DNA from 3 places in the Rhizobium sp. M10 genome. Region 1 is predicted to be linked to each of the others. Evidence: predicted binding sites of a transcription regulator. Region 1 holds the regulator's gene; each other region holds the start of a gene.
The links. The regulator PhoB, encoded in region 1, activates phosphate uptake and scavenging genes when phosphate is short. The targets are predictions, from matches to a motif close to TGTCATNNANCTGTCAT.
Positions count from the first base shown of each region.

Region 2: the regulator PhoB is predicted to act here: its motif matches at 2,433-2,449, upstream of ppk2 (polyphosphate kinase 2).
Region 3: the regulator PhoB is predicted to act here: its motif matches at 3,082-3,098, upstream of CO671_RS26090 (PhoX family phosphatase).

Region 1 covers NZ_NWTA01000043.1:5,033-10,422, forward strand. The annotation lists gene pstB (phosphate ABC transporter ATP-binding protein PstB) at 1-155, shown strand, start outside; gene phoU (phosphate signaling complex protein PhoU) at 200-913, shown strand; gene phoB (phosphate regulon transcriptional regulator PhoB) at 1,049-1,732, shown strand; gene CO671_RS32040 (GcrA family cell cycle regulator) at 1,975-2,508, opposite strand; gene CO671_RS32045 (aspartate aminotransferase family protein) at 2,934-4,133, shown strand; gene argF (ornithine carbamoyltransferase) at 4,171-5,085, shown strand; gene CO671_RS32055 (Hsp33 family molecular chaperone) at 5,174-5,390, shown strand, end outside.
Region 2 covers NZ_NWTA01000006.1:148,295-153,684, forward strand. The annotation lists gene CO671_RS12165 (ATP-binding cassette domain-containing protein) at 1-644, shown strand, start outside; gene CO671_RS12170 (GMC family oxidoreductase) at 729-2,381, shown strand; gene ppk2 (polyphosphate kinase 2) at 2,490-3,404, shown strand; gene CO671_RS12180 (aldo/keto reductase family oxidoreductase) at 3,524-4,399, opposite strand; gene CO671_RS12185 (LysR family transcriptional regulator) at 4,497-5,390, shown strand, end outside.
Region 3 covers NZ_NWTA01000022.1:18,327-23,716, forward strand. The annotation lists gene CO671_RS26075 (TetR/AcrR family transcriptional regulator) at 1-635, shown strand, start outside; gene ilvC (ketol-acid reductoisomerase) at 686-1,705, shown strand; gene CO671_RS26085 (hypothetical protein) at 1,805-2,566, shown strand; gene CO671_RS33460 (hypothetical protein) at 2,496-2,915, opposite strand; gene CO671_RS26090 (PhoX family phosphatase) at 3,172-5,166, shown strand; gene CO671_RS26095 (class I SAM-dependent methyltransferase) at 5,303-5,390, opposite strand, start outside.

The sequences.
Region 1 (5,390 bases):
TCGTCACCCACTCCATGCAGCAGGCCGCGCGCGTGTCGCAGCGCACCGCCATGTTCCACCTCGGCAACCTCGTCGAGGAGAACGACACCGACAAGATGTTCACCAACCCGGACGATCCGCGCACCCAGGACTACATCATGGGTCGCTTCGGCTGATTGCGGCAATCCGAAGCCTTCCCGTTATTCGAGGACAAAGCCCCATGGCATCGACACATATTTATACTGCCTATGATGATGATCTGAAGTTCCTCTCCAGGCGGATTTCCGAAATGGGCGGCCTGGCCGAGCAGATGGTCGCCGAATCCGTCCGCGCCCTGGTCAACGGCGACACCGCGCTGGCGCAGAAGGTCATTTCTGACGACGTGATCCTCGATCACACCGAACGCGAAATCGGCGACAAGGCGATCGTCACCATCGCCCGCCGTCAGCCGATGGCCTCGGACCTGCGCGAAATCATGGGTTCGATCCGCATCGCCGCCGATCTCGAACGCGTCGGCGACCTCGGCAAGAACACCGCCAAGCGCGTCATCGCCGTGCAGAGCACCGGCGTTCCGCGCAAGCTCGCCCGCGGTCTCGAGCACCTGTCCGAGCTGGCGCTCGTCCAGCTCAAGGAAGTGCTCGACGTCTATACCACGCGCGCCGCCGACAAGGCGACCGCCATCCGCGAGCGCGACAACGAGATCGACGCGATGTACACGTCGCTGTTCCGCGAACTCCTGACCTATATGATGGAAGATCCGCGCAACATCACGAGCTGCACGCATCTTCTTTTCTGCGCCAAGAACATCGAGCGCATCGGCGATCACGCCACCAATATCGCTGAGACGATCTACTACATGGCAACCGGCGCCCAGCCGGAAGGCGACCGTCCGAAGGACGACAGCGCCAACACCGTCGGTGCCGCCACGGAATAACCGTGCCGGACCAGCCCATTGCGTGCGCGCCCGCCCGGGCGCGCAAAGAGGTCGCAGCCAATTTCTGATTTTGCGCGGGATCCCTTGCTTAAATCGCCCCCGGTTTAAGGATCGTGCGTGAGGAGACGGACACGCATGATCCCGAGAGTTGCAGTTGTTGAAGACGAAGAGGCCCTCAGCGTGCTTCTCCGTTATAATCTCGAGGCGGAAGGCTTCGAAGTCGATACCATCCTGCGCGGCGACGAGGCCGAAATCAGGCTTCAGGAGCGAACGCCGGATCTTCTTATCCTCGACTGGATGCTGCCCGGCGTCTCCGGCATCGAACTCTGCCGGCGCCTGCGCATGCGGCCGGAAACCGAACGGCTGCCGATCATCATGCTGACGGCGCGCGGCGAGGAGAGCGAACGTGTCCGCGGGCTGTCCACCGGTGCCGACGATTACGTCGTCAAGCCGTTCTCGACCCCCGAACTCGTTGCCCGCGTCAAGGCCATGCTGCGCCGCGCCCGCCCGGAAGTGCTGTCGTCAGTGCTCAAATGCGGTGATATCGAGCTCGATCGCGAAACCCACCGCGTCCATCGCAAGAGCCGCGAAGTCCGCCTCGGCCCGACCGAATTCCGCCTTCTGGAATTCCTGATGTCGTCGCCGGGCCGCGTCTTCTCCCGCTCGCAGCTGCTCGACGGCGTCTGGGGCCACGATATCTATGTCGACGAACGCACCGTCGACGTCCATGTCGGCCGCCTGCGCAAGGCGCTGAACTTCTCCAACATGCAGGACGTCATCCGCACCGTCCGCGGCGCCGGTTATTCGATGGAAGCCTGAGGGGTTTCTGACAAAGTCGAGCAAGCTCCGCCCCTCACCCTAGCCCTCTCCCCGTAAACGGGGCGAGGGGACGTGCCCTGCGAGAGGTGGGTAAGGACCGAGAGGTTGCGGCATATCCCCTTCGCCCCGCGCGCGGGGAGAAGGTGCCGGCAGGCGGATGAGGGGCAGTCACACCCAACACACTCACACAAAAAAACGGGCCTTCCAGCCCGTTTTCGCATTTCCAGCAATGGTTTGCCCGCTCAGCTGACCCGCGCTGCCGCCCGGCGGCGCTCGTTGACCGGCTGATAGGCAAGCTTCTGATGATAGCTGCAATAGGGCGAATTGTCCGGGGATTCGCAGCCGCAGAAGTGGAAGTCGTCCTTCAGCGGATCGCCGACCGGCCATTTGCAGGTGCGTTCGGTCAGTTCCGTCAGGCCGAGGCGGCGGGAAATCGGCACGACCACATTGCCCTTCGGAACATATTCCATTTCCTCGACGGCATCGATCTCGATCTCTTCCTTCAGCATCGTTGCGCCCTGCTGGCGGGTCACGGTGCGGGTGGTGATCCGGGAGGCGTAGTTCGGCGCGCGCGGCGCCGATGTCTGGCGCTTCGGCGTGCGCGCCGCGGCGGCTGTGCCGCCGGCCTTGGCGCGGCCCGGCAGGCTCAGTCGGTGCACCTTGCCGATAACGGCGTTTCGGCTCACGCCGCCAAGTTGTGCCGCGATCTGGCTGGCGCTCAGCCCTTCGGACCACAGCTTCTTGAGTTTCTCGACCCGCTCGTCTGTCCAGTTCATGCCCTGTCTCCACCTTTTGCGTTGGTGATGGCAGAATCCCTCACCGTTGTCCCGGAAGCCTCCGAAACAAGAAACGCTTGATCAATTTTGGTGACTAGTTCCGCCGCATGCAGTCTAGTAATTGAACTTTAACCTAGTGTGAGGCTGACTCCGTGACAAGAGTCGCGGGAATCCGGATGAATCGAATTCCGAGTTTTCCCCAACTTGCTGCCTCTGCGTGTCATTTCTGCAATAATGCCTGTTGAAGGCTGAAAATGCCGCTGTACAAGCTTGCTGCATCCGCTAAGGGCGCAGTTTTGTTGACATTGCAGCGCGAAAAGGAAATAGTACCGATCGCCGCCGAAAGGCGGCATTTTTGATTTTTCGGGCCTGGTTTTCTTAGCCGGAGTCCGGTGATTGACAACGCTGATCGGGAGACCCGCGCCATGGCCGAAGCCGCGCCGCTTTATGACACCTATTCTCGTGCCCCGCTGCGGTTCGAGCGAGGCGAGGGCGTATGGCTGATCACCGAAAGCGGCGAGCGTTATCTCGATTTCGGCGCCGGCGTCGCCGTCACCTCCGTCGGCCACGGCAATCCGCATGTGGTCGCCGCCTTGAAGGAGCAGGCCGACAAGGTCTGGCACCTCTCCAACATCTATGAGATTCCCGGCCAGGAGCGGCTGGCCAAACGGCTGACGGACGCCACCTTCGCCGACAAGGTGTTCTTCACCAATTCCGGTGCCGAGGCGCTCGAATGCGCGATCAAGACGGCGCGCCGCTATCAGTTTTCCAAGGGCCGTCCCGAGCGCTTCCATGTCATCACCTTCGAAGGCGCCTTCCATGGGCGCACGCTTGCGACGATCGCCGCCGGCGGCCAGGAGAAATATCTCGAAGGCTTCGGCCCCAAGACGCCGGGTTTCGATCAGGTGCCGTTCGGCGATATCGAAGCGGTGCGCGCCGCCATCACCGATGCGACGGCGGCAATCCTCATCGAACCGGTGCAGGGCGAGGGCGGCGTGCGCCCCGCCACGGCCGAGTTCATGAAGGCGCTGCGCCAGATCTGCGACGAGAAAGGCCTGCTGCTGATCCTCGACGAGGTCCAGACCGGGGTTGGCCGCACCGGCAAGCTCTTCGCCCATGAATGGTCGGGCATCACACCCGACATCATGGCTGTCGCCAAGGGCATCGGCGGCGGCTTCCCGCTCGGCGCCTGCCTTGCCACCGCAGAGGCCGCCTCCGGCATGAAGGCCGGCACCCATGGTTCGACCTATGGCGGCAATCCGCTGGCCATGGCCGTCGGAGGCGCCGTGCTCGATGTCATTCTCGCCGACGGCTTCCTGGAACATGTGCGCGACGTCGCGCTGGTCTTCCGTCAGGGGCTGGCTTCGCTGAAGGACCGTTATCCCGATGTGATCGAGGATATCAGGGGCGAGGGCCTGCTGCTCGGCGTCAAGGCGGCCGTCCCCTCGGCCGAACTGCTGCAGGCGATCCGCGCGGCGCATCTGCTCGGCGTGCCGGCCGGCGACAACGTCATCCGCCTTCTTCCGCCGCTCGTCGTCACCGCCGAGGAAGCCCGCGAGGGTCTCGCCCGCCTCGAGCGCGCCGCCGAGAGCATCCGCGCCTCCAAGGTCAAGAAGACGGCTTGAAGGGATTGCCGCCTCCGGGCGCACGACAGGTAAGAACATGGCTCCTAAACATTTCCTCGATCTTTCGGCCGTCACATCCGCCGACCTCAGAACCATCATGAACGATGCGCTTTCCCGCAAGCAGGCCTTCAAGGCAGGCCAGGGCGACAAGCCGCTCGCCGGCAAGATGCTGGCGATGATCTTTGAAAAGCCGTCGACGCGCACCCGTGTCTCCTTCGACGTCGGCATGCGCCAGCTCGGCGGCGAAACGCTGTTTTTGTCCGGCACCGAAATGCAGCTCGGCCGCGCCGAGACGATCGGCGACACCGCCAAGGTGCTGTCGCGTTATGTCGATGCGATCATGATCCGCACCACCGAGCACTCGCGCCTGCTGGAGCTTGCCGAGCATGCGACCGTGCCCGTGATCAACGCGCTGACGGACGATACCCATCCTTGCCAGATCATGGCCGACATCATGACCTTCGAGGAGCATCGTGGCCCGATCAAGGGCAAGACCATCGCCTGGACAGGCGACGGCAACAACGTGCTGCATTCGCTGGTCGAGGGGGCGGCGCGTTTCGGCTACCGCATGAACATGGCCGTACCCCTTGGTTCGGAGCCCAAGGATCACTATCTGAACTGGGCCCGCAATGAGGGCGCCGAAATCATGCTCTGCCATGATGCCGACCGTGCTGTCGAAGGCGTCGATTGCGTGGTGACCGATACCTGGGTCTCCATGAATCAGGAACATCGGGCCCGGGGTCACAACGTCTTTCAGCCTTATCAGGTCAATGCGGCCTTGATGGCCAAGGCCGGCAGCGATGCATTGTTCATGCATTGCCTGCCTGCCCATCGCGGCGAGGAAGTGACGGATGAGGTGATCGACGGCCCGCAATCCGTGGTCTTCGATGAAGCGGAAAACCGTCTTCATGCGCAGAAGTCGATTCTTGCTTGGTGCCTGGGCGCGATCTGAACCATAATCGGACGCCGCGTGTGAAAACGCGCGGCCGCGCGAGCGAAGGGCACCCTTGCTCTTCGCTTGAAAACTAGGAGTGAAAGCCATGGCAGAAGCTGCAGCCGCCCTCGGCCAGTTCGATTTCGCCGGCGATGACCATGTCGTCCCTTTCCAGGTGGAGGGTCTGGATGTGCGCGGCCGCGCCGTCCAGCTCGGCCCGATGCTCGATGCGATCCTCGAGCGCCATCATTATCCCGCGCCCGTCGCCCGTCTGCTGGCCGAAGTCGTCGTGCTGACGGTGCTGCTCGGCACCTCGCTGAAAT
Region 2 (5,390 bases), on a different contig from region 1:
GGGCGCTGGTGCGCGAAGTCGATGTCTTCCTCTTCGATGAACCGCTGTCGAACCTCGACGCCAAGCTGCGCAACGAATTGCGCGTCGAGATCAAGAAGCTGCATCAGCGCCTCGGCAACACCATGATCTATGTGACCCATGACCAGGTCGAGGCCCTGACCCTTGCCGACCGCATCGCCATCATGCGCGACGGCGTCATCCAGCAGCTTGCCTCGCCAGCCGAGATCTATCGCCGCCCGACCAATCTCTTCGTTGCCGGTTTCATCGGCGCGCCGACGATGAACTTCGTCGAGGGCCGGATCGAGCGCGGCGACGGCGCGCCGGTCTTTCGAAGCAAGGGGCTTGCCGTCGATCTCTCCGGTTATTCCTTTCAAGCCGCTGCGACGGAAGGACCGGCAACGCTCGGCTTTCGCCCCGAGCATCTCGTGCTCGACGGGGCGGCAAGCAGCCTGCCCACCATTACCGGCCGTGTTTCCGTCGTCGAGCCGATGGGATCCGATGCGGTCGTCTGGTTCGACTGGGCCGATCAAAGCCTCTCGCTCAGGCTGATGGGCGACGTCACCCTGCAGCCGGGCGACGCCGTGGCCCCCGGGCTCGATATCGCCAAGGCGTCGCTCTTCGGCGCCGACGGATCGCGGCTCTGATGCGCCGCCCCTTGGTTTTCTCGCAATCGCCGGCGCGTCGCGCGCCGTTTTGAGCAATTGCTCCAGGACAGGATTTGGAAAGACATGTCTGAGATCGTCTATGATGCGCTGGTGATCGGCTCCGGCGCGGCGGGTTCCTTCGCGGTCAAAGAACTGACGGCATTGGGACTGTCGGTGCTGCTGCTGGAGGCCGGTCCTGCCGTCAGCCTTAGGGATTTCGACCCGGCGCGCAAGAAAGAGCCGGCCAGCAGCATCAATATCTGGGAGCGTGCGCGCGCCACGATCAGGGGCCAGCCAATTCAGGCGCGCGCGGCCTTTTTTACCGAGCGCTTCAGCCACTTCTTCGTCAACGACCGCAAGAACCCCTATACGACGCCGAAGGGCGAGCCTTTTCTCTGGATCCGCGGCCGCCAGGGCGGCGGGCGTCTGCACAGTTTCGGCCGCGTGCTGCTGCGCTGGACCGACGACGATTTCAAGATCCGGTCGCGCTCTGGAAAGGGCGTCGATTGGCCGGTCTCCTATGACGAGCTCACGCCGTTCTACGACGAAGTGGAATCCTATCTCGGGCTCTACGGCAACAAGGACGATGCGCCGACGCTGCCGGACGGGATCTATGCCAAACCGGCGGGTTTGACGCCCGCCGAACAGATCTTCAAGCAAGCGGTTGAAAGCCGTTGGCCGGAGAGGCGCGTCGTTTCCTGGCGCTACATCGCACCGGACGCCGAACGCATGCCGCGGCCGCTTAAGGATGCCAAGGCCACCGGCCGGCTGACGGTCCGCTACGACGCCGTCGTTCGCCGCATCACGACGGATGAGAAAACCGGCCGCGCCACCGGCGCGGAATTCATCGACCGCAATACGGGTGAGATATCGTCGGCCCGTGCCGCGACGGTCGTGCTGTCGGCCTCGCCGATCGAGAGCGTGCGGCTGCTCCTCAATTCGGCCTCGGCCCAACATCCCGACGGCCTTGGAAACAGCTCAGGCGTCCTCGGCCGCTATTTCATGGATCAGCTTCCCTGCCTCGCCTTCGGTTCCTTTTCGAAGGCGAAAGGTTGGGCGCCCGACGAATCCGCTCCGACCGACCCGTTCTACAATCCCTCGGGCGGGATCTTCATCCCCCGTTTCGGCGAGGGTGACGCGGCCCGCGGCGATTTCGACTACCAGGGCAGCGTCGGCCGGGCGCCTGTTTCCGGGGACACCGATGCGCGTCTCGCCTTCTTCGGCTTCGGCCGCATGCTGCCCTATGCCGACAACCGCATCACCCTCGATGCCAGGCGCAGGGACGCCTGGAACATTCCCGTGCCGCATATCCGCTGTGTCATGCAGGCGGAGGAGCAGGCGCTGCTTCGCCGGCAGGAGGAAACGCTGATCGCCATGGTGAGCGAGGTCGGCGGCGAGCTCGAATTCATCGGCTCGCCGACCGGCCTCAAGGAGATGGGCAGGGGCGCCTTTCCCGATGCGGATGTCTTCAGCCGCTTCATGTTCCGCACATGGTTCCGCAAGACCATGTGCATGGGCGCCGCCATCCATGAAACCGGCGGTGCGCGCATGGGTGAAAGCCCGGAGGCGTCGGTGCTCAACCCCTACAACCAGGTCTGGGATGCCCCGAACCTCATCGTCACCGACGCCAGCGCCTTCCCCGGCAGCGGCATCGCCGGCACGACGCTCACCGTCATGGCCCTGACGATCCGCGCCTGCCGAAACCTTGCCGACCGATATCGTGCGGGGCAGCTCTAAGGCGCGCTTGGAACGAGAGACGCGGGTAGCCGTTTCAGCTCGATCAGTGGTCGTCATATAACCTTCGCACTGACATGCTCCTGTCAAAACAACAGGAAGGAAAAAACCATGGCTCAAACACCGCAGGACCAACTCGACCGCATAAAGGCCGAAATTGCAGACAGCTTCGATGAGGAGCTGGAAATGCAGATGGAGGAAGACCGGCTGGACGATCTGGTCGCCGAGGGAATGTCGGAACCGGCCGAGCAGACGCTCGAGCGAAAGATCTACTTCCGCGAACTCTTCCGACTGCAGCACGAACTGGTGCGGCTGCAGGATTGGGTTCAGCACAAGAAGCTGAAGGTCGTCGTGCTCTTCGAAGGCCGGGATTCGGCCGGCAAGGGCGGCGCGATCAAGCGCGTCACCCAAAGGCTCAATCCGCGCGTCTGCCGCACCGTCGCACTGCCCGCCCCGACCGAGCGTGAGCGCCATCAATGGTATTTCCAGCGTTACGTTCCGCACCTGCCCACAGCCGGCGAGATCGTGCTCTTCGACCGCAGCTGGTACAACCGCGCCGGCGTCGAGCGCGTGATGGGGTTCTGCACCCCCGACGAGCTCGAGGAGTTCTTCCGCTCGGTGCCGGAATTCGAGCGCATGCTCGTCCGCTCCGGCATCGTGCTGATCAAATACTGGTTCTCGATCACCGACGAGGAGCAGGAATTCCGCTTCAAGATGCGTATCCACGATCCGCTGAAGCAGTGGAAGCTTTCACCGATGGACATGGAAAGCCGTGTCCATTGGGAGGAATATACCAAGGCCAAGGAAGAAATGCTCGCGCGCACGCACACCAAGGAGACGCCTTGGTGGGTGGTGCAGGCCGTCGACAAGAAACGGGCGCGGCTGAACTGCATCGCCCATCTTCTCGAGCAGATTCCCTATGAGGATGTGCCGAAGCCGGAGATCCAGCTGCCGGATCGCATCCGCCATGCCGATTACAACAGGGCGCCGGTTCCGGCTGAAATGTACGTACCGGAGCGCTATTGAGCGCTGTTGAAGGCACGGCGCGACAGGTCAGCTGCCGAAACATCGATAATCCGCAGTCCGCCGGCTGCGCCACGCGAGGCGCGGCGTAGCGGCAGACCGTCTGCGGCCATCGCATGCCGTCAGGCAGCGATATCGGCCATCCGGTTCAAATCTTCGATGGCCTCATCGGGCAGCACGAGGCCGGCGGCGGTGAGGTTTTCCCTGAGATGGCCGACGGAGGAGGTGCCGGGGATCAGCAGGATATTGGGCGCGCGATGCAGCAGCCAGGCGAGCGCCACCTGCATCGGGGTAGCGCTGAGGCGCTCGGCGACCTTGGAGAGAGTGGACGACTGCAGTGGCGTAAACCCGCCGAGCGGGAAGAACGGCACATAGGCGGTGCCCTCACGGGCGAGCGCGTCGATGAGCGGATCGTCGGCCCGATGCGCCAGATTGTACTGGTTTTGCACGCAGACGATGTCGGTGATCCCGCGGCCTTCGGCGACCTGGCGCGAGGTGGCGTTGCTCAAGCCGACGTGGCGGATGAGACCCTGCCGCTGGAGATCGGCAAGCACCGTCAGAGGTGCTTCTATCGATCCTTCGGCCGGGCCATGCACGTCGAACATGATCCTGAGGTTGACCACATCGAGCACGTCAAGGCCGAGGTAGCGCAGATTGTCGTGCACTGCCTGGGTCAGCTCATGGCGCGAGAAAGCCGGAATCCAGGACCCGTCCGTGCCGCGCCTGGCGCCGACTTTGGTGACGATGACGAGACCATCGCGATAGGGGTGAAGGGCTTCGCGGATGATCTGGTTGGTGACGTGCGGACCGTAGAAATCGCTGGTGTCGATGTGATTGACACCGCTTGCGACCGCCTCGCGCAGCACCGCAAGCGCGGCGCCATGATCTCTGGGCGGGCCGAACACGCCGGGCCCCGCGAGCTGCATGGCGCCATAGCCAAGTCGCTTCACGTTGCGGTCGCCGAGATTGAAGCTGCCGGCCTGATCGATAATGGACATGATCTCACTCCTTTCAAGAGATGAGGCCAAGACTACGCCGTGGCGGAGCGTGTGATAATCCGGTACAATCCGTACAGGCCGTGCGGAGTGGCGAACAGTGAAAGCAGATTTGAGTGATCTCAATGCCTTTGTCGCCGTGGCGCGGGCCGGCGGTTTTCGCGAGGCGGCGCGGGCCAGCGGCAGCAGCGCCTCTTTCTTGAGCGAAGCGGTGCGGCGCCTCGAGGCTGAGCTCGGCGTCAGACTGCTCAACCGCACGACGCGCAGCGTCGTTCCAACCGAAGCGGGCAAAGGCCTGCTGGAACGGCTTGGCCCTGCTTTGACGGAGGTGGAGGCCGCGCTCGACGTGGTCAACCGATTTCGCGACAGGCCGGCCGGTTCTCTGCGGCTCAACGTGCCGGTCAGCGCGGCGCGCCTGGTGCTGCCAGCCATCGTCCCGCCATTCCTCGCCGCCTATCCCGATATTCGCCTCGAGATCGTCGCCGAGGAGAGCTTCGTCGACGTGCTGGCTGCCGGATGCGATGCCGGCATCCGTTACGACGAGCGGCTGGAGCAGGATATGATCGCAATAGCGATCGGGCCGCGCCAGCAGCGCTTTGCCACTGCCGCGTCCCCCGACTATCTCGACCGCCATGGCCGGCCGCAACATCCGAGCGAACTCCTCGACCATGCCTGTCTGCTGGGCCGGTTTGACAGCGGTGCGCTGACGACGCCCTGGGAATATGAGCGGGACGGCGAAGTGGTACGGGTCGAACCGTCAGGACCATTGATCGTCAAGGTCGGCGGGGCGACCGATCTGTCTGTCGACGCCGCCATAGCGGGCACGGGCGTGATCAGCATTTTCGAAGACTGGCTGCGCCCGTATTTTGACAGTGGCGTTCTCGAGCCCATTCTCGAACCCTGGTGGCAGCGCTTTTCCGGGCCGTTTCTCTATTATCCCGGACGGCGCCTGGTGCCGGCACCGCTCCGCGCCTTCATCGATTTCGTCAAGGCG
Region 3 (5,390 bases), on a different contig from region 1:
CAGAGCCGAGCGAATTTTCGCCGCGCCAGAACGCCGTTCTGGAGCAGGCGCTGCGGTTGCTCGTCGATGGCGGTGAGAAGGCGCTGACGACCTCGGGTGTCGCGCGTGCCGCCAATTGCTCCAAGGAAAGCCTCTACAAGTGGTTCGGCGACCGCGATGGCCTGCTCTCGGCGATGATCGCCTATCAGGCGAGCAAGGTGCGCACCTTCGAGCGCAACGGTGAGCGGCTGACGGCGGCGAGCCTGCACGACCATGTCGTCATCTTCGCGCGCGACCTGCTGGAGGTGCTGGCCGGCGACGTCTCGCTGGCGCTGAACCGGCTCGCTATCGGCCAGTCGCATCGCGACGGCTCGAAGCTCGGCAAGCTCCTTCTCGAGCGCGGCCGCCGCCAGATCGACCGTCGCGCCATGGCGCTGATCGATTCCGGCAAGAGGGCAGGGCTCCTGCGCTTTGCCGATGCCGACGAGGCCTATCATACGCTTTACGGCCTTGTTGTCTCCGATCTGCATGTGCGCATGCTGCTCGGCGAACCCGGCCTCAAGGATACCGCGCGCCAGGCGGAGAAGGCGGTGACCGCCTTCCTCCGGCTCTACGGCACGGAAAAGGTACTGGCGGAGATGCCGGCTCTCGGCTGATTTCGCCTTAATGACAGTCAACAGGACAAGCACAAGGGAAGGAACTTCAAATGCGCGTCTATTACGATCGTGATGCCGATCTCAACCTCATCAAGGCCAAGAAGGTCGCCGTCATCGGCTACGGTTCGCAGGGCCGTGCCCATGCGCTGAACCTCAAGGACAGCGGCGCCCAGAACCTCGTCATCGCGCTGAAGGCCGGTTCGCCCACAGTCAAGAAGGCCGAAGCCGACGGCTTCAAGGTCATGACGGTTGCCGAAGCCGCCGGCTGGGCCGACCTGATGTTGATGGCGACGCCGGACGAGCTGCAGGCCGACATTTACAAGGCCGATATCGCTCCGAACATCCGTGACGGCGCTGCCATCGCTTTCGCCCACGGCCTCAACGTGCATTTCGGCCTGATCGAGCCGAAGGCTTCGGTCGACGTCGTCATGATCGCGCCCAAGGGCCCGGGCCACACGGTTCGCGGCGAATACCAGAAGGGCGGCGGCGTTCCCTGCCTCGTGGCCGTTCACCAGAACGCTTCCGGCAATGCGCTTGAACTCGCTCTCTCCTACGCCTGCGGCGTCGGCGGCGGCCGTTCGGGCATCATCGAAACCAACTTCCGCGAAGAGTGCGAAACCGACCTCTTCGGCGAACAGGTCGTTCTCTGCGGCGGTCTCGTCGAGCTCATCCGCGCCGGTTTCGAAACGCTCACCGAGGCAGGCTACGCGCCCGAAATGGCCTATTTCGAGTGCCTGCACGAAGTGAAGCTGATCGTCGACCTGATCTATGAAGGCGGTATCGCCAACATGAACTACTCGATCTCCAACACGGCCGAGTGGGGCGAATACGTCACCGGTCCGCGCATCATCACCGAAGAAACCAAGGCCGAGATGAAGCGCGTCCTCAAGGACATCCAGACCGGCAAGTTCACCTCCGAGTGGATGCAGGAATACCGCTCCGGTGCTGCCCGCTTCAAGGGCATCCGCCGCAACAACGACAGCCACCAGATCGAGGAAGTCGGCGCCAAGCTGCGCGGCATGATGCCCTGGATCGGCAAGAACAAGCTGGTCGACAAGTCGGTCAACTAAGCGATTTCGCTGACATTGAACGGGAGGCCGGGGTGAAAGCTCCGGCCTCTTTTGCTATTGCTGGCTCCGTTATCGACGCTGTCATATTGGGATTTTGATGTGTTTGAAGCGATTATGCGGTCTGCAAGGCAGGACTTGGAAGACAGCCTCGAGACGCTTTATCCCGCATTCTTCGAATATCCTTTTCCGTCTTCGCTGGACGCTTCGCCGTTGCGCGACGCAGAGAAGATCCTCACCGCGCTCAAATCGGCGCCTTTGCGGGAAATAAATGCGGCGGAGCTTGGCCCATATGCAGCAAGTGCGATAACGACAGTCGGCTCGGTCGATGACTTCAGGCACTTTCTGCCGCGCATTCTCCACTGCGCTCTCTTCAATACTTCCGCACCAGGCTTCGAGCCGCCGACTGTCGCTTCCAAGCTTTTATTGTGTGACTGGCAGCAATGGCCGATTGCCCAGCAGACAGCCATCGCGAACTTCTTTTATTCGGCCTGGGCCTATAAGAGGCTGCAGGACCCCGATTCCGGCGCATCGGCTTGGGACTGGATCGTGGCTATAGCGATGCTCGATCTTCAGTTCCAGCCATGCCTTGATCTGTGGCTAAAGCAGCCAATGCCGAACGCCTTCTTGCAACTCGCCAGTGCCGATCTCAAAAGCCTCTACCGGGGAAATGGCTACTGGTGTGATGTCGCGCCGGAAAAGCGCCTTCGCGTCATTGAATGGCTCAAGGGCGATATCATCGAAAATGCATTCATCGGCTTGATTGATGCTATACCGCCGCAACGGGATTGGCTCATCGAGCGACTACTCGATGAAATACGAGAATTGCGGCGTCTGCCTTCTCGCGTTGGGTCGCCGGATTGACGACGTCGCTCCCGCCGATCTTAGAAGCGGTCGCCCCATCCGGCTTTGCAGAGGACAGGCTTGCCGTTCCATATCGTCCTTCATGACCAAGCACCTGAATGGGGGCGAGAGACCATTCGGTCTGGTCTTCTGATCCGATAAGATCCGCGGCAATCGCTGCGAAGCCCGCATCCAGATCCCACGGCTGGCTTCCGTCGAGCGCCGCAACGACGAGCGCTGGAAGCTCCGAGTTGCGCGGATGCGGCCGAAGGTGGAAGCGTTCGGGTTGGAGGGCGGTAACGTCGGGAAATGCGGGCGGCGCCGTGAAAATGAAGTCACGAGTCATCCATCGTTGCGGTTTAAAGACCATTCCAGCTCCTCTGCCTATCCTGCCTGTCTCTGGCACTTCGACCTCATCTTCATGACGGGGGAGTTATAGGGCGGAGGCAACGTGTCGACCACGGCAATGTCCAGCCTTGGCCTTTGATTGAGCCGTATCGTTCCCGCCTGAGAGAACAGCATCCTCAAGGCGTTCTTGTCGCAAAACCGTAATATCGCGCCTCTAGGTTTAGAATGGGTCTAAAAACAAGATAATTTGACACCAGTTTGAACCGTGGAGGCATCGGATGAACGAGCATCTTTCCCAGAAAATTTTCCCGACGACTCAGCTTGAGGACGCGGATGGTGACGGCCACAACACCAGCGCCAATCCGACGATGGGTGAAATCATCGGCAAGCGTTTTTCGCGCCGCAATTTTCTGCAGGGTTCGCTTGCCGTTTCCGCCATTGCCGCCACAGTGAGCCCGATCGCGCTGATGAGCGCGGACGAGGCGCGCGCTGCAGACAATAAAGGCTCTGCCTTCAACTTCTCCGAAGTGGAGGCCGGCGTCGACGACAAGCATCATGTCGCTGAAGGTTATGATGCCGATATTCTGCTGCGCTGGGGCGATGCCGTGCTGCCGGGGGCGCCTGCGTTCGATCCGACGAAGCAGACGGCCGATGCCCAGAGCAAGCAGTTCGGCTACAACAACGATTATGTCGGCTTCATTCCGCTCGACGGTTCGTCCGAACATGGCCTGCTCGTCGTCAATCACGAATACACGAACCCGCATCTGATGTTTGCCGGGCTGGTGCAGGTGGTCGACGGCAAGATCAAGCAGGGCGCGCTCAGCAAGGAGCAGGTGGATGTCGAGATGGCGGCCCATGGCGGCACCGTCGTCGAGATTCGGAAGACGGGTGGCAAGTGGCAGGTCGTCACCGACGGCAAATACAATCGCCGCATCACCGCCAACACGCCGATGGAAATCACCGGCCCGGCCGCCGGCAACGACCGTCTGAAGACCAGCGCCGATGCGACCGGCACCCGCGCCATCGGCACGATCAACAACTGCGCCGGCGGCGTCACGCCCTGGGGCACCTACATCATGGCCGAAGAAAACTTCCACGGCTATTTCTCCGGCGCGCTGCCGGAAGGTCACAAGGAAGCCGCGAACTACAAGCGTTACGGCGTTCCGGAAGGCGCCTACGAGTGGGCCAATTTCTACGACCGCTTCGATCTTTCCAAGGAGCCGAACGAGCCGAACCGTTTCGGCTGGATCGTCGAGGTTGACGTCATGGACCCGACGGCGGCACCTAAGAAGCGGACCGCGCTCGGCCGCACCAAGCATGAGGGCGCCGAGTCGATCGTCGCCAAGAACGGCAAGGTCGTCTTCTATCTCGGCGACGACGAGCGCTTCGATTATGTCTACAAGTTCGTGACATCAGCGGCGTTCAACCCGAATGATCGCGCCGCCAACATGAACCTGCTCGACAGCGGCACGCTCCACGTCGCCAAGTTCAACGAGGACGGTACCATGCAGTGGCTGCCGATGGTCTTCGGCCAGGGGCCGCTGACGGCGGAGAACGGCTTCACCAGCCAGGCTGACGTGCTGATCGAATGTCGCCGCGCCGGTGACGCGCTCGGCGCCACCAAGATGGACCGCCCGGAAGACGTCCAGCCGAACGGCGTCAACGGCAAGGTCTATGTCATGCTGACCAACAATACCCGCCGCAAGGCCGACCAGGTGGATGCCGCCAATCCGCGCGCGGAAAACGCCTTCGGCCACATCATCGAAATCTCGGAAAACGACGGCGACTTCACGGCCACCTCAGGCAAGTGGGAAGTGCTCCTGAAGTGCGGCGATCCCTCGGTTGCGGCCGTCGGCGCGACCTTCTCGACCGAAACGACCAAGAACGGCTGGTTCGGCATGCCCGATAACTGTGCCGTCGATGCCGCCGGCCGCCTCTGGGTGTCGACGGATGGCAATAACAACAAGGCCACCGGCCGCACCGACGGTCTGTGGGCCGTCGATACCGAAGGGGCGGCGCGCGCCACCTCGAAACTGTTCTTCCGCGTGCCGGTCGGCGCCGAAATGTGCGGCCCGCTGTTCACGCCGGACGACCAGACGGCGTTCGTCGCCGTGCAGCATCCTGGCGATGGCGGCGAGGACTGGCCGGGCCATGGCCGCCCGTCCTATTACGAGGATCTTTCCACCCGCTGGCCGGACTTCAAACCTGATATGCCGGTGCGTCCTGCGGTCGTTGCGATCACCAAGGCTGGCGGCGGCAAGATTGCGGTCTGACGACAGGAAACGCGGCGTCGAGCCTCAGGGCGAGTGGCAGTCAGGCTGCCAACTCGCTGCGAATGCCATTTAGCGGCCGGGACGAGCTCCTCTTCCGGCCGCCTTTATGAGCCTGTCGCCGCGCCGGGTATTCGCGTTATGCGGCCCTCAGCGCCATCACGGTGATCCACCGCGTCGGCTTGCCGTCATAGCCGCCGCCGTCGCTTTCGCTGATGGCGACGTTG